4 regions of the Agrobacterium sp. SORGH_AS 787 genome follow, and region 4 is predicted to be linked to each of the others. Evidence: riboswitches for the same ligand, from Rfam matches in the RefSeq annotation. Region 4 holds a riboswitch; each other region holds the start of a gene.

Region 1 (4,210 bases), on a different contig from region 4:
GCACCGGGCTTTGATTGGCTTGCGCCGGTTAAGCCGAGCGCGTCCTCGGCGGGCAAGCGCGATGCCTCGGCGAAATGCGGGAGGAGGCCGATGGAGCTCCAGCCAGTATGCTCGGCAATAACGCGCATGCCTTCATCGAAGAGCGAAGGGTCGCCGCGAAAACGGTTGACGATGAATCCCTCAATCATCGAGGCGTCGTCCGCATCCACCACTGTCTTCGTGCCGACGAGGCTGGCAATGACCCCTCCCCGGTCGATATCGCCGATCAGGATCACGGGGACATCGGCTGCCCGGGCAAAGCCCATATTGGCAATGTCGTTGGCGCGCAGATTGACTTCCGAAGCGCTGCCGGCACCTTCCACGAGGACCAGATCGGCGCGGGCTTTCAGATGCTCGAAGCTTTCGAGCACCCGGGGCATCAGCCCGGCCTTCATCTGTTGATAGTCGGCTGCTTTCGCATTGCCGAGAATTTTTCCCTGAACCACGACCTGCGCACCCGTTTCGCTCTGGGGTTTCAACAGAACCGGGTTCATGTGCACTGACAGCGGCACGCCAGCGGCGCGCGCCTGCAAAGCTTGCGCCCTGCCGATCTCGCCGCCATCTGCCGTCACCGCCGCGTTGTTAGACATGTTCTGCGGCTTGAAGGGCAAAACCGAAAGTCCGCGCTGGGTAAAGGCGCGCGCCAGACCTGCCACCATCAGCGACTTGCCGACATCCGAGCCGGTTCCCTGAAACATGATGGATCTGGCGGCCATGGATCAGTACTCGATGCCGGATTGGGCTTTGACGCCTGCCTTGAAGTGGTGCTTCACCAGCGTCATCTCCGTCACCATGTCAGCTGCCTCGATGAGCGGTGGCTTGGCGTTACGCCCGGTAACGATGATGTGGAGATCAGGGCGGCGGTTCTGCAAGGTGGCGACGACCTCCGTCAGATCGAGATAGTCGTAGCGAAGCGCGATGTTCAGCTCGTCCAAGACCAGAAGTCCGATCGTTTCGTCGGCCATCAGCATTTTGGCTTCGTCCCAGGCTTTCGTGGCTGCCGCGACGTCGCGCTTCAGATCCTGCGTGTCCCACGTGAAACCTTCGCCCATGGTGCGCCATTCCACCCGGTCGCCGAAAATGGTCAGCGCCTGCTGCTCGCCGGTCGACCACGCACCCTTGATGAACTGAACGATGCCGACGCGTCTTCCCGTGCCGAGCATTCGAAGCGCAAGCCCGAACGCGGCCGTCGACTTGCCCTTGCCGGGACCGGTATTGACCATCAGCAGACCCTTCTCGATGGTCTTTTCGGCGACTTCGGCATCCTGCACGCTCTTGCGGTTCACCATCTTTTCGCGGTGGCGGGCGGCCTCGCTGTCGCTGATCTCGCGTGTCATGATGTCCCACGTCCTTCCGAGCCGTTTTTAGAAGCGGCGACTATAGTCAAAACGCCCTCCTCCGCAATGGAGCCGATGAGCCGCGTGCCAACGCCTGCATTGACCAAGCCGCGGCTTGCCCGTAAAGGTAAGGCACTGACGGTCTTTTTCCGGCAACGGGAAAAGCTAAGAGGGAACACGGTTCCGCCCACTTCTCGGGTCAATCCGTGGCTGCCCCCGCAACTGTAAGCGGCGAGCCCACACCGTAAAGCCACTGGATTTCGATCCGGGAAGGCGGTGCAAGGGCGCTCGTTCAAGCCGCAAGCCAGGAGACCTGCCGTTTCAGAACAAAACGTCTGCCGGGCGGGGTGCTCCGGTCAGTCGGTCTCGCCGAGTTTCGGTTTGCGCTGTCTCGCATTCCGTCTTCGGTATCCGCACCCCTTGCATGTTTGAATGGCGGAAGCGGATACGGTTTGGATATCACCTCAACATCGTCACGGACTGAAGGATCAACCGACACGCGCGAAGCGTCCGGCCTGGTCGTTTATGTCTGTCGCAGCTGCCGCGACGAGGCGGAGCCAAATGCGGAGCCCCGTCCTGGTGCGCTTCTCGCGCAAGCGGCGATCGCGCTTGGCGCCGAGGTAAATGTCGAGGTGCACAGCGTCAATTGCCTCGCCAATTGCAAGCGTGGTGCCAGCGCCGCAATGCGCACAGCCGACGGCTGGTCCTATGTGTTTGGCGGGCTGACGCCTGAAAACGCCGAGGATCTCATCACCGGTGCGCGCCTGCTTTCCACGTCCACCGATGGCCTGATGCCCTGGCGCGGCCGTCCCGATAGTTTGAAGCGCGGCATGGTCGCGCGTATTCCCCCTTTGAATTTCGTCGAGGAGACATCATGACCACGCTAGAGCGCGTTCCCTGCACCATCGTCACCGGCTTTCTGGGCGCCGGCAAAACCACGCTGCTGCGCGGCCTTCTCGAAAAGCTCGATGGCAAGCGATTGGCGATCATCGTCAACGAGTTCGGCGATGTCGGCATCGATGGCGAAATCCTCAAAGGCTGCGGCATCGAAAGCTGCCCGGAGGAAAATATCGTCGAGCTTGCCAATGGCTGCATCTGCTGCACGGTCGCTGACGACTTTCAGCCGGCCATCGAACAGATCCTCAGCCGCCAGCCCAAGGTCGAACATATCCTGATCGAAACCTCGGGCCTCGCACTACCAAAGCCGCTTGTGCAGGCCTTCCAGTGGCCGGCAATCAAAAGCCGCGTGACCGTCGACGCCGTCGTTGCGGTGGCCGATGGTGCGGCCTTGGCGGAAGGCATGGTGTCGCATGACATGGATGCGCTCGCCGCCCAGCGCGCCAATGACGAAGCGCTCGATCATGACGATCCGGTCGAAGAAGTCTTCGAAGACCAGATCGCCTGCGCCGATCTGATCGTGCTGACCAAGGGCGATCTTCTCGATGCGAATGGTCTGGAACGCGCCAAGGCGCATATCGGCGAGCATCTGCCAAAGGCTGCGAAGATCGTCGTCGCATCCCATGGCCAGATCGATCCTGCGGTTCTCATCGGTCTCGGGCTTGCGGTCGAGAACGATATCGAAAACCGCCATACCCACCATGACGAGGAGGAAGACCACGATCATGACGAGTTCGATAGCTTCGTCGTCGAGCTTGGCGCGGTATCCGATCCTGAGTCGCTGGCGGAGCGTATCGCTCTAACCGCGGCCTCCGAGAATGTGTTGCGCATCAAAGGTTTCGTCGAAGTCTCGGCCAAGCCGATGCGTTTGCAGGTTCAGGCGGTCGGCTCGCGCGTGAACCACTATTTCGATCGCCCTTGGGCTGCGGGCGAAGTGCGGCGTTCTGCGCTGGTGGTAATTGGCGAAAAGGGCCTCAACCGCGAGAAGATCGAACAGATGCTGGCTGCCTGACGCATCATGCATATTCTCGCCACCACATCTTCGTCGCTAGACGACCTGATCGAGCCGGTTGATCTCAACCAGCCCCAGGCGGATGTGGTGGTGTTGTCTTTCTCGTCAAGCGATCTGGCCGGTTTGCAGCACGCCTGGCCTGAAGAATCTGGCGTTTCGCTCAGCGTCGCCAATCTCTCCGAACTGCGCCATCCTATGTCCGTCGACCTCTGGATCGAAAAGACAGCAGAACATGCCAAGCTGATCCTTATCCGGATTCTTGGCGGGGCGGACCGTTGGCGCTACGGCGTCGATCAGCTGGCGATGATGGCGCGCAGGCGCGGCGTCAAGCTCCTGCTCCTGCCGGGTGAGTGTAGCGAGCGCGACGAAAAGCTCGAGGCGCAATCCACAATCGACCAGACGTGGCTCGCTTCAATCCTCTCCTTCTTCCGCGAAGGCGGCCCGCAGAACATGCGCCGGCTTTCGGAAGGTCTTGCCGCTTTTGCTGAGGAGGGTGCCTGGCCTGGCTTCACGCCGGAGCCGCTGCCGAAGTCCGGCTTCTATCTGCCGGGTCTTGGCGCCGTCCATGTCGATGAGGTGCTCGCGGCTTTTGCCCCCGAAGCGATAAGACTTCCCATCCTTTTCTATCGCTCCATGCTTCTGGCTGCCGATGTTGCACCAATCGATGCGCTCTTCGAGGCGCTGAAGTCCCGCGGTTTCGCACCCCTGCCGATCTTCGTCAGCGGCCTGAAGGATGGTGAAGCGATCCGATTCCTCGAAGACGCGCTGGTACCGCTGAAACCCGCTGCCATTATCGCCGCCACTGCCTTTGCCAGCCAGACGGATCAGGACGGCACGAGCCTGTTCGACCGGGTGGGCGTGCCGGTGTTCCAAGTGATCATGGCCACGACCCGGCGCGATGGCTGGGCCGAGAACATGCGGGGCC
Region 2 (4,210 bases), on a different contig from region 4:
CGTCGTTCTCGGCCTTTCCGGCGGTATCGACTCGGCCATCTGCGCCGCGATCGCGGTCGATGCGCTGGGCGAGGAGCGGGTGCGCTGTATCATGCTGCCCTACCGCTACACCTCGGAAGAATCGCTGAAGGATGCTGCCGATTGCGCCAAGGCGCTTGGCTGCCGTTATGATATCGTTCCGATTGCCGAACCTGTCGATGGCTTCATGTCGGCACTGTCGGATTTGTTCGAAGGAACGGAAGAGGGCATCACCGAGGAGAACCTGCAAAGCCGCGCGCGCGGTACGATCCTGATGGGCGTATCCAACAAGTTCGGCTCGATGGTCGTGACGACCGGCAACAAATCGGAGATGTCCGTCGGCTATGCGACGCTCTACGGTGACATGAATGGCGGCTTCAACCCGATCAAGGACCTCTATAAGATGCAGGTCTATGCCATCTCAAGATGGCGCAACGCCCACGTGCCGCCTGGCGCGCTTGGGCCTTCGGGCGAAGTCATCCCGGCCAACATCATTTCCAAGGCACCCTCTGCCGAGTTGCGTCCCAACCAAACCGACCAGGACTCGCTGCCACCCTATCCGGTTCTCGACGATATTCTCGAGTGCCTGGTGGAGCAGGAAATGTCCGTCGATGAGATCGTGGCCCGCGGTCACGATCTCGCGACGGTCCACCGCATCGAGCATCTGCTCTATCTCGCCGAATATAAGCGCCGCCAGTCTGCGCCAGGCGTGAAGATCACCAAGAAAAACTTCGGTCGCGATCGCCGGTATCCGATCACCAATCGGTTCCGCGACAGGTAACTCCGACTGGTCCAAGGGCAATCGCAACGGGAGGAACGATGCGAAGTTCAGTCGAGATATTCAATGTCCGCACCCGCGAGAACCGCGTGGTCTGGCAGACGGAAAAGCTGTTCGAAGCCCCGAACTGGTCTCCGGACGGGCAGTATCTGTTGCTGAACAGCGATGGAGCTCTCTACCGTCTGTTTCTTGCCGGAGACATCTCCGTCGATAAGGTAGACACTGGCTTTGCCGTCCAGTGCAACAACGACCACGGCGTCTCGCCGGACGGTTCTGTTTATGCCATTTCCGATAAGGTCGAATTCGGCAAAAGCGCCATCTATCTTCTTCCATCCATCGGCGGCACGCCGAAACTGATGACGCGGAACCTGCCGTCCTACTGGCATGGCTGGGCGCCGGATGGCAAAAGCTTCGCCTATTGCGGGATCAGGGATCAGGTTTTCGATATCTATGCCATGGACATCGAGACCGGCACCGAAATACGCCTGACCCATGGCGAGGGGCGAAATGACGGCCCGGATTATTCAGCCGATGGTCAGTGGATCTACTTCAACTCCAGCCGCACCGGGCAGATGCAGATTTGGCGGGTGAGGCCGGACGGATCGGATGTGGAGCGCATCACCGATAGCCCATATGGCGACTGGTTTCCGCATCCCTCGCCCAAGGGAGACAAGGTCGTTTTCATTTCCTATGACGGCGACGTCTTTGACCATCCGCGTGATCTCGATGTTCGCGTGCGACTGATGGATACCGATGGTGGCAACGTCGAAACGCTCTTCGGTCTCTTCGGCGGGCAGGGGACAATGAACTCACCCAACTGGTCAGCGGACGGTGACGAATTCGCCTATGTGCGATATTTTCCGGTTGGATAGACGTAGCGCGCTTGCCTTCCGATCGGCAATTGCCCATACGCAACGTCGTCAGGTGCCTGCTTTGGCAGGAGAATCGGGAATGCGGTGCAAGACCGCAACGTGCCCAACGCTGTAAGGCGGATGCCTGTTGCCATAAGCCACTGAGCAATCGGGAAGGCGGTAACGGGCAGAAGAAGCCAAGTCAGAAGACCGGCCTGACACGATAGACCAGTCCGCGCGGACGGCGGCAGGTTGTGAGGAAGAACGGTGTGCAGTGCCCCGATTGGCACGCTCATGCGGTTTCTTCTGCATTGTTGGGGATTGACGATGCGACCTGATGATACCCGGCACGGCCTGATGCCGGCCTTGGAATTTGCTGAAGACGAAAAGGCTGCGGTCTACCGCGCCATCGAGACACGTCGCGATGTCCGCAACGAGTTTCTGCCGAACCCGCTCTCGGATGAGCTGATCAACAAGCTGCTTTCCGCAGCCCACGCCGCGCCCTCGGTGGGCTTTATGCAGCCGTGGAATTTTACCCTCGTCAGCGATACAGACATCAAAGATGCCGCATGGCAGGCTTTCAGCCGCGCCAATGAGGAAGCCGCTTTGATGTTCGCGGACGAAAAGCAGGCCCTCTATCGAAGCCTCAAGCTGGAGGGCATCAGAAAGGCGCCGCTCTCCATCTGCGTCACCTGCGACACCACAAGAGGTGGCGATGTCGTGTTGGGGCGAACGCACAATCCGCGTATGGATGTCTACTCCACCGTCTGCGCTGTGCAGAACCTCTGGCTGGCGGCACGTGCCGAAAGTGTGGGCGTCGGTTGGGTTAGCATCTTTCATGACAATGATATCCGAAAGATTTTGGGCATCCCCGAGCATATCGAAATCGTCGCATGGCTCTGCCTCGGCTACGTCGCTGAACTCTACGCCGAGCCTGAGTTAGCGGTGAAGGGTTGGCGTCAGCGTTTGCCGCTGGACGAACTGATTTTCAAAGACCGGTGGGGTGCCAAGTAGCGAAGAGGCCATCTTGTCGGTGGGCGTATCAGTCAGCCAAAATCCACTTGCCAGTCCTCATGGCCGGTGGCTTAGTTCACTCTCATTTCGAGAGGGGATCATATTATGCCGATTGAAAACTGGCTGGCCTTCGTTGCCGCATCCGCCATTATGCTCGCCATTCCCGGACCAACGATCTTGCTGGTCATTTCCTACGCGCTTGGTCACGGTCGCAAGGCAAGCAGCGCCACTGTTGCCGGCGTGGCCCTCGGCGACTTCACCGCCATGACCGCGTCCATGCTGGGTCTCGGTGCACTGCTCGCGACCTCCGCCGTTCTCTTCACTGTCTTGAAGTGGGTGGGTGCTGCCTACCTGATCTATCTCGGCATCAAGCTCTGGCGCGCGCCTGTCGGCACGTCGGCGCAAGGCGAGGGTGACGTGACGGGCCGCGAGCGTCCGCTCAAGATCTTCCTGCACACCTACATCGTCACGGCGCTGAACCCGAAGAGCATCATCTTCTTCGTCGCCTTCCTGCCGCAGTTCCTGGTGCCGACCCTGCCGTTTTGGCCGCAGGTGCTTATTTTCGAAGTTACTTTTCTTGTGCTTGCGACTTGCAACGCCGCTCTTTATGGGTTGCTGGCAAGTGCAGCCCGCAACACCATCCGCAAGCCCTCCGTCCAGCGTGTCGTCAACCGCACCGGTGGCGGACTTTTGATCGGTGCCGGACTGCTCGCGGCAGGCTGGAAGAAGGCGGCCGCTTAAAAGCGTCGCCATTCCGTGCGGCGCCGAGTTTTGGAATATAGCAATGTCAGTGCCGCACATTCTTCTTGCCCTTGTCACCGTTTTTCTCTGGGGCTTCAACTTCGTCGTGATCAAAGTCGGCGTCATGGATATGCCGCCTCTTTTCCTCACAGCCTTGCGCTACCTCTTCGCAGCCGTGCCGCTGATCTTCTTCCTGCCGCGCCCCAAGGTTCCCTGGAAGCATATGGTCGTCTACGGCATGGTGATGGGCTGCGCGCAATTCGGGCTCCTCTACACAGCCATCAGATGGGGTCTGCCTGCGGGACTTGCCTCGCTCGTCATGCAGTCGCAGGCTTTTTTCACCATGGCGCTGGCCGTGACGCTGCTGGGTGAAATTCCGCTGAAGTCTCACATTGCCGGGGCAGCCGTTGCCTTTTCCGGCCTTGCGGTGATTGGCCTGGAACGTCTGGAACTGACAGCGCTCGTGCCACTGTTGATGTGCGTAGGAGCGGCCTTCAGCTGGGCTGTCGGCAACATCGTCAACCGCAAGGTGGGCCGCGTCAACGCCATTTCCTTTGTCGCCTGGACCAGTCTCGCCCCGGTTTTGCCGCTGGTCGCACTTTCGCTGCTGCTCGAAGGCCCGCAGGCGATTCGCGAAGGGTTGGCAAATGCCAACATGATGACGGTGGCGGTCATCGCCTATATGGCCTATGGCGCAACGATCATCGGGGCAGGCATCTGGAGCTTTCTTCTGCTGCGTTATCCGGCGGGGACGGTGGCGCCCTTCTCGCTACTGGTGCCGATCGTCGGCTTCCTCGGTGCCTATTTT
Region 3 (4,210 bases), on a different contig from region 4:
CAGTCGGCTGACGACCTCTGATGGCAGTCCGAAAGCGAGATCCAACTCTCCCGCTTCCAGCGCCAGCGTCATACTCTGCGCATCCCCGAACTTTCGGAACTCAACTTGCGAACGTTTGTCTGAACCGGGAAAATAGGTGTTCGGCTCGAGTGTAATGGAAGCGTCACTTTTAAAGGCAGCGATTTTGTAGGGGCCGGTGAACGTTGCCTCACCATTCGCCGAGAGTGTGTAAGCAACCATCGGCCACTCCGCAAACAGAGCAGGGATGTAGGGTATCGGTTTTTCCGTTTTTACCTTGAGCGTTAAGTCGTTGACCGCTTCGAAGCTTAGCTTCCCACCAGTGGCAAGGGCGGCTTTGTTTTTCGCAAACGTGTTCTCAAAACCAGTTGCCAGAGCCTTTGCCGTAACAGCAGATCCATCAGAAAACATGCGGCCTGGCCTAAGCTCTATCGTCCACGTAAAATCGTCGTCGCGCTTGGCACTTTCAGCCAGTTCCGGAACCAGTTTGCCGTCGCGGTCGACGGTAAACAGATTTTCGCCAACACCATGACTCGTCAATGCCCAACCGTTCGAACCTTTGGCCGGATCAGTGCCACTGGTGATGTAGGTCGCACCAACATGGAGTGAGTCCGCAGCGACGGCAGTTGAAGCCGCTGCCATTATGCCAACGGCGGCGAGCCCAGCAAAAGCAACGCAGGACGTGAATCTGGATAACATCTTATCTCCTCGGATCAATTTGGGGATTTTTCAGGCGCTGCTTGTGGCCTGTGGGGTGATACGCATAAGTCTCGACCACACGGCCGCCGAGTAAATGGCAGGATATGATGTCATCCACGGCCTGCTCGGTCACACCGCCGTAATAGGTACCCTCTGGAAACACCTGTAATACCGGTGCCAGACTGCAGGGCCCGAGGCACGTCGACTTCGCCGTCATAGTGCCTTCGCCGACAATGCGCAGTTTCTGACGTTCCTGCTGATTGCGTAGATGGTTCCAGATCGTATCGGCACCTGCGCTGTTGCACGTTGCACCAGAGCAAACGAGAACACGGTACCGCTGCTGCGGCACGATCGTTCCCTCGAGAGCAACAGCTTTTCCTTCGGCACTCTCAACGATTTTCGGCTCCCTCAGAAGATCAGCAACTAGCGGTAACATGAAGGGAGAGGAGGCGATGTCTTGAGTGATCGATACCCCAGGCCATGGCTGTTCCCCGGAGCCTCGCCAGCGCTTTATCGATTTGTCTAACCATCGGAAAAAGCTGGGTTCCATCGGCAAAATCAACGGAAGGATGATGATGTGGTTAAGGTTTCGGGCCACCAGGGCAACCAACCCTTCGAAGAATGAGGGCGTACCTTGTTCGGTAAATGCAAAACTGACGACGTCCTCGGGGCATAACTCGCCCAGTTGCGCTGCCAGTCGCTGCATTTCCCTATGGGGCGCGGCCGCAAAGGCGGATTTTGCAATCAGGAGAATTCCGCGCCTTGCTGGTCGATCTGGATGCTGTTGTTCGCTGCGCACTGCCTGAATCTCAATTGGAGGAGGCAGCAAAAATGATGGCGCATCTGACCACACCGTCAGCACACAATCATTCCTGTGGCACACCCCGACCACGGAATTATATATCGTCAGGCAGGTCTCCTGGCTCGCGGGTCAATGCCGTTTTCCGTCTTCCCGGCAATTCTGCCAGTGACATATCGGACAAACGGCTCGCCGCTTACAGTTGCGGGACAGCTCCGGTTTTGCACCGAATTCCCTCTTAGCTTCCACCGAGGTGAAAGAACCATGACTGGCCAAATCTACATGGCGCGCCATTCCTGTCAACGGCGCAACACCATCGCAAAAGTGTGGCGGACCAACTTGCGATGAAAAAGGATTTCCATTGATCATTTGCAGACCGGCGCACGACGCTGAAGCTCAAATATCTGTACGAACGTCCCTTAGAGTGAATTTACCGCACCCCCTCGACACGATGATCTTGGGCGGGACAGCACTGGAGGTTTCTTCGTCAAATTCTGGCATTCGAGGCAGTGCACCGAGGTGGGTTTCTTCATTTTAAGTCACACGAATTCTCATCCAGCCGATATGTAATGTTATACCATTTATGATAAAGTCATTGCGACGGCAAGCTCGAAATTCGCCACGTTGGAAAAAGGAATCGAGGCCAAGCGTGGACGGAGCCGGTTTCGACTATCAACGCTTCCGCATGCCATCATGGGCTTTCAAGAGTGCCCATGACCCGCAAGCACCGGCACCACTAAGTCCGACGTCCGTCGACAGGCTCCATTCCTTGTCCATCAACGATGCGGGGTTGCCGCTGTGATACCAGTCAGAATTTTGCGGTCAGGTTGAGCCGGAACGTTCGACCCGGTGAAGGCATCAGTCCGAGCGTCAGCGTATCCATGTAATAGGTATCCGCAACATTATCGATGGCGGCATCGATCTTAAGGTTGTCGTTGACCTTATAGCTGGCGAAGAGGTCAACCACGGTGTAGGGTTTCCACTCCACATGGGTCAGGCTTCCACCTGTGGAGTTTGATACCCCCAAAGCGGTCGTGGGACGGTTGCCGATGTAATTCAACCTGCCGCCGAAGGTAAGAGTTTCGTCCAGAGCCCGCATGCCAAGAGTGAGCGAGAGGCTGTCTTTCGGTGGAAGTTGGTTGATGACATAACTATTGGCAACGCCGCCGCTTGAGCAAAGGGCTGTATACGACGTGCCGGAAACTTGTCCGGGACGAGAGCAGAACTCTGTTCGTAGGTAACGGGTGTAGGACAGGTCGCCAAAAAAGTCGCCCGCGTCGTAGGATGCTGCCAGCTCAACACCCTCCAACTTGGCATAGTCGATATTGACGATATAGGCTCTCCCTTGATTGAGAGATCTGGTGAGATAGTTGTCCACCCGATTATGGAAATAGCTGGCCTTCAGTTTGAGTTCGTCTCCTGCGGTGAAGATGCTGTCGCTCATCACATTAGATCCAAACTCCCATGTCCGAGCGTGCTCAGGCCGCAGAGGATTGGCTTGGCCCGGTGGAAAATCGCCGCCGTAGAACGAAAATCCTCGTGTGGTCTCGAAAAGGCTGGGCATACGCAGAGCTTCGGCATATTTCGAGTAGAACTGGATACCATCCCAGGGTTCCACCATAACGCTGCCCATGGGAGCAAAGCCGCTATCTTCATAGGATTGATAAACGCCGGAGTTCGAGGTGGTCACGGCGAGAAGATTGGTCGAGCCGGGATGGGCTCGACGATATGCAGCCCGTTCAGCCGAGGAATTGAAGCTCAGCACCTGGCCATTGTAGCTCAATGGATAGGTGGTCGTTTCCCATGGCCGAGTGTCTCTCGATTTGAACTCTGAATATCTGAGAGAACCGTTCAACGTCAGCCATTGCGTCGGCTTCCATTCACCGGAAGTGAAGATGCTTGCTTCACGGCGGTTTCCCTCTCGCGCATTCGGTAGATTTGCTCCTTCGCCTGGCTCGATAAGCTCGTGCGTGAAGGAGCCTCCGTAGTTGAACGACAGGTCGCCCCAAGCGGTGTCGAAACGTGACGTATTCTCCGCATTGATGCCCCAGCGCCGGTTCGCAGCACCATAGTAGTTGTCAAAAGTGGGATCAGCCGGCGTGCCGACAGCGGGCCAATACCATTGCATAGGCGTTGTGAGATCGGCGTTCGTCATCCATGCAGACAGTTTGACGTTCACAAGATCTGAATCCTCAGGATTCCAGCCATATTTGGCTGTATACGTATCCATCTCCACTTGGCTCAACGTGGCTTGATAGGCCCCATAATCTCCTGAATATACGATCTGGGACGGCATGATCTCTCCATATCGGCTTTCATAATGAATGTAGCCGAGATCGATCTTCTGATCGTAGGGTAACCGAACGGTGGTTTTTAAGAGGGTCGAGGTGTTGCTCTGCGACGTGTTGAGAACCTCCTCTCCCGCACGGAACCGGTTCAGGCCGGAGAACCCGACTGCAGTCCAACCGGGTCGAGGGAGACTGCAAGTCAACTGTTCTGTGACCCTGCCGCAATCAGGAAACAGAACTGGACTGGGCACATCGCCCTTCGTGCCGGCGTGGTAATTACCGTTCTGGCGACGGGCAAAGCCAGCGACGATATCGAGGTTTTCAGATCGATAGGCAGCGGCAACACTGCCGTTGCCGCCGGTTGGCTCCAAAAACCCAGGCCTGTCCATACCGTCTGATCCCCCAA
Region 4 (4,210 bases):
TGTTCGATCGTTGGAAATCGATGCGTCCAGTCATGGCCACCGCGTGTGAGGATTCGCACACGTTTCGGTTCAATATGGACAGCTAGGCGATAGCCGTCCCATTTCAGCTCCCACCTCCACTGATCACCTTTTGGCGGATGTGCTTTCAGTTGCGCTAGCGCCGGCTCGACGCGTTCAGGCATCGGATCAAACGGAAGCTGTGGCTGCGCGGGATTTCGCTTCCGATGCGGCTTCGAGCGGATCGGGGCCTCAGTCTCACGAAGAAGCGGCTTAGATCTCGGGGGGGGGGGTCGTCATGGCGGCAGTTCAACAGAAAACCTTAAGAATACTCTGCTGACCGATGTGCACCCTCCGATATACATTCCCGCGCAAACCAGGGATGCCGCTGCAAAAAAATTCTTTCATCTTTAGTTGTTTGATTCGGCAGAGAATATTTCTCTATCCTTACATTAGGACGGATTTCCGAACGTTAGCCCGGCTTGACTCTTGTGCCGGGCATGAACAAAAAGTGAACAAATAGGTTGAACGACATGACGTCGATCCTTGAACACGATCTTGAAGGGAGCCGTGAACGATGACTGCTGCCCGAGAGAGGTTGATCTCCGATCTGCGCGAGCGCATCGCCTCGATGCAGGGCGCGCCGAGCAGACGTGCCGGCTGTCTTCCCTTCGGCGCGCTGGAGATCGATGCGGTCTTGCCGGGCGGGGATCCTATGGGGCACTTCATGAGTTCGCAGGCGGAGGTTCTGGCACCGTCGATGGCGCGGCCGCCGCGCTCTTCGTTGCCGGAATAGCGGCCCGGACAAAGGGCCAGATGGCATGGTGTTTGACAAGGCCCGACCTCTTCATGCCGGCGCTGGCGCAAGTCGGCCTTCATCCTGACCGGGTCGTATTCGTTGAGGGACACAAGGAGGAGGACGTCCTGGCGAGCATGGAGGAGTGCCTCTCATTTGGGGGCCTTGGCGTTGTCGTCGGCGAACTGGTGCGGTTGCCGATGACGGCGTCGCGGCGTCTCCAGCTTGTCGCTGAAAAGACAAGAACCATGGCCATCGCCGTCCGACGCTGGCGACGGCAAACGGAGGCGAACGATTTCGGGCAACCGGCGGCCTCGACCACCAGATGGCCGGTCAGCGTGATGCCGTCGGAAGAACTGCCGGTTCCGGGGGTGGGGAGTGCACAATGGTTTCTGGAATTAATGCGCGTGAAAGTGGGTGAGTGTGCTGAGTTTCTCGTGAGAGCGTGTGATGACAAGGGTCGTATCCATCTATCTTCCCGATCTGCCGACGGATCGAATACGGCGCGCGGATCCCTCCATTCCGCCTGAACAGGCCATTGCCGTGATCGCCAAGTCGGGGTCGAAGCGCTGGGTCTCTGCCGCCGATGCAGCCGCCGGGAAAGCGGGCGTGAGAGCAGGGATGCCGGCCGCGAAAGCACAGGCGATCTTCCGCGACTTGATGATGGTCGAGGCCGACCCTGCGGCCGACGCCGCTGCCCTTGAACGGATCACCCTTTGGGCATTGACCGTCTATTCGCCGATCGTGGCCATCGACGGGATCGACGGCATCGTGATAGATACCGAGGGCGCCGATCACCTGCAGGGCGGAGAGCTGCCAATGGCGACAACAATCGTTAACCAGTTTTTAGGCAGGAAGCTCAATGCCCGCGTTGCTGTGGCAGACACTTGCGGTGCGGCGCGTGCCTGCGCGCGGGCGATCAACAGAGAGACCGTCATTGTCCCGAGGGGCGGGACGCTTCAGGCGGTCGAGAGGCTTCCGCTTTCTCTGTTGCGACTTCCGGAAAAGATCGTCGCCGACTTGAGGACCCTGGGCTTCCAGACGATCGGTTTGGCGGCTCTACGGTTTTACGATCTGGCGGTTTTCAGGCGCTACATTCCCTCGGCCAGCGTCCATAGGGCGCGATTGAAGCCAACATTCTGATCGATGCCGTTAATGGTGCGGGTCCGGCTGCGGCGTATAAGGGTCGTATTTCAACGCCGCATGCAATCGCGCAATCCATCAGATCTAAGCCTGCGGTCGAGTTGTGATTTAACGATATAAAGATATCGTTATATGATGTTGACTGACGGCTTACCCTTCAATATGGTCATGGTGCCTAAGGTTCTCCGGTCGTTGCGCGCAACGTGCCGGAGCTAAGAGGGAAGTCGGTGCTCCGTGTCATTCGGAAATGCCGACGCTGCCCCCGCAACTGTAAGCGGCGAGCTGAAGTCCAGTATGTCACTGGTTTACCCGGGAAGACGGACGGAAGTGATGAACCGTGAGCCAGGAGACCTGCCTTTGGCGAAGTAACGTCCACGGGCGGGGTGTCCCAGTGTGCCGTAGCAAAGGCTGCGCTGTAGCGGCCTGTCTTGCTATGCGTCCGCAGACCCATGCCCCCAGCTTTAAAGGGGCACAACATGTCTCAGACCTGCAGTTTCACAATCACGAGCGTACCCTTCGACGAGGACTACCGCCCTTCGGAGCATACGCGCATCACCACCAATTTCGCCAATCTGGCCATGGGCGAAAAGAGGCAGGAGAACCTGCGCAATGTCTTACGGATGATCGATAGCCGTTTCAACGCCCTTGCGTATTGGGATAATCCCAAATCGGACCGGTATTCAGTCGAACTAGAGATCATTTCGGTCGAAATATGCCTCGATTTTAAAGGCGAGAAATTTCCTCTCATCGAGATACTGAAGACGACGATCATCGATCACAAGACCGGCGAACGTATCGACGGCATTGTGGGGAATAACTTCTCCTCCTATGTGCGGGACTACGACTTCAGCGTCGTGCTGCCGGCGTATAACAAGAGCCTTCCTGCCTTCAGTACTCCGGCCGATTTCGGCGACCTGCATGGGAACCTGTTCAAGTCCTTTCTGCAGTCGGATGCCTACCGGTCGCACTTTCGCAAGCCGCCGGTCATTTGCATCAGTGCCTCGACCAGCAAGACCTATCACCGGACCGAAAATCATCACCCAGTCGTGGGCGTCGAGTACCGGCAGCATGAGCTCTCGTCCACCGATCAGTATTTCGGGAAAATGGGATTGGAGGTTCGCCACTTCATGCCTCCGGGCAGCGTTGCGCCGCTGGCCTTCTATTTTGTTGGTGACCTGCTGGGGGATTATTCCAATATCGAGCTCATCGGCATCGTCAGCACGATGGAAACGTTTCAGAAGATTTATCGCCCTGAGATCTACAATGCTAATGCAGCGGCCGGGACGTTTTACCAGCCCGATCTGAAGCACCAGGATTATTCGCTGACCCGGATCGTCTACGACCGCGAAGAACGCAATCGCCTAGCGGTGGATCAGGGCAGATTCACCGAAAAACATTTCATCAAGCCATACCGCGCCGTCCTTGAGCAATTGTTTGCCCAGTGCGCCGCCTGATCAACACTTATAAGAGGTCCTTATTGTGAAGACACTTTTCCCCACATCGACAGCCGGCAGCCTGCCGAAACCCTCCTGGCTTGCGGAGCCCAAGAAACTGTGGTCGCCCTGGAAACTGGAGGATGAGGAATTGCTGGAGGGCAAAAGAGACGCCCTGCGCCTGTCACTTTACGATCAACAACAGGCCGGCATCGATATCGTCAGTGATGGCGAGCAAACTCGCCAGCATTTCGTTACGACATTCATCGAGCATCTCGAAGGGGTCGATTTCGAGAAACGCGAAACCGTCAGAATTCGCGATCGCTACGATGCGAGCGTTCCGACAGTCGTCTCGAGCGTCTCTCGCCAGAAGCCAGTTTTCGTCGAAGACGCCAGGTTTTTGCGTCAGCAGACCAAACAACCCATCAAATGGGCTTTGCCGGGTCCAATGACGATGATCGATACGCTGTTTGACGGCCATTATAAGAGCCGTGAAAAGCTTGCCTGGGAATTTGCCGGGATACTGAACGAGGAAGCAAGGGAACTGGAGGCTGTCGGCGTCGATATCATCCAGTTCGATGAACCTGCGTTCAATGTTTTCTTTGACGAGGTGAATGACTGGGGTGTTGCGACTTTGGAAAGGGCAATTGAAGGGCTGAAATGCGAGACCGCCGTCCACATTTGCTACGGTTACGGCATTAAGGCCAATACGGATTGGAAAAAGACCCTCGGTTCAGAATGGCGTCAGTATGAGGAAACTCTCCCCAAATTGCAGAAATCCAGCATCGGAATGATCTCTCTCGAATGCCACAACTCTTATGTCCCCATGGATCTTCTGGAG

Evidence for each region. Region 4 has a riboswitch for cobalamin ahead of QE435_RS23490 (DUF1852 domain-containing protein). Riboswitches for the same ligand answer to the same signal wherever they lie in the genome.
Region 1: it holds a riboswitch for cobalamin, as region 4 does, so the genes downstream of both, QE435_RS13705 (DUF1636 family protein) here and QE435_RS23490 (DUF1852 domain-containing protein) in region 4, are expected to answer to the same signal.
Region 2: it holds a riboswitch for cobalamin, as region 4 does, so the genes downstream of both, bluB (5,6-dimethylbenzimidazole synthase) here and QE435_RS23490 (DUF1852 domain-containing protein) in region 4, are expected to answer to the same signal.
Region 3: it holds a riboswitch for cobalamin, as region 4 does, so the genes downstream of both, QE435_RS05735 ((2Fe-2S) ferredoxin domain-containing protein) here and QE435_RS23490 (DUF1852 domain-containing protein) in region 4, are expected to answer to the same signal.

What each region holds. Positions count from the first base shown of each region.
Region 1 is NZ_JAUTBG010000002.1:909,299-913,508, reverse strand. It holds gene QE435_RS13715 (cobyric acid synthase) at 1-755, opposite strand, end outside; gene cobO (cob(I)yrinic acid a,c-diamide adenosyltransferase) at 759-1,376, opposite strand; cobalamin riboswitch at 1,499-1,712, shown strand; gene QE435_RS13705 (DUF1636 family protein) at 1,829-2,254, shown strand; gene cobW (cobalamin biosynthesis protein CobW) at 2,248-3,285, shown strand; gene cobN (cobaltochelatase subunit CobN) at 3,292-4,210, shown strand, end outside.
Region 2 is NZ_JAUTBG010000002.1:2,251,372-2,255,581, forward strand. It holds gene QE435_RS20195 (NAD+ synthase) at 1-799, shown strand, start outside; gene QE435_RS20200 (TolB family protein) at 838-1,668, shown strand; cobalamin riboswitch at 1,702-1,881, shown strand; gene bluB (5,6-dimethylbenzimidazole synthase) at 1,975-2,661, shown strand; gene QE435_RS20210 (LysE family translocator) at 2,767-3,402, shown strand; gene QE435_RS20215 (EamA family transporter) at 3,446-4,210, shown strand, end outside.
Region 3 is NZ_JAUTBG010000001.1:1,311,777-1,315,986, reverse strand. It holds gene QE435_RS05740 (ABC transporter substrate-binding protein) at 1-717, opposite strand, end outside; gene QE435_RS05735 ((2Fe-2S) ferredoxin domain-containing protein) at 719-1,579, opposite strand; cobalamin riboswitch at 1,609-1,798, opposite strand; gene QE435_RS05730 (TonB-dependent receptor) at 2,325-4,210, opposite strand, start outside.
Region 4 is NZ_JAUTBG010000003.1:4,401-8,610, reverse strand. It holds partial or broken gene QE435_RS23505 (ATP-dependent DNA ligase) at 1-242, opposite strand, end outside; partial or broken gene QE435_RS23500 (ImuA family protein) at 575-1,323, shown strand; partial or broken gene QE435_RS23495 (DNA polymerase Y family protein) at 1,244-1,843, shown strand; cobalamin riboswitch at 2,098-2,310, shown strand; gene QE435_RS23490 (DUF1852 domain-containing protein) at 2,413-3,390, shown strand; gene QE435_RS23485 (methionine synthase) at 3,416-4,210, shown strand, end outside.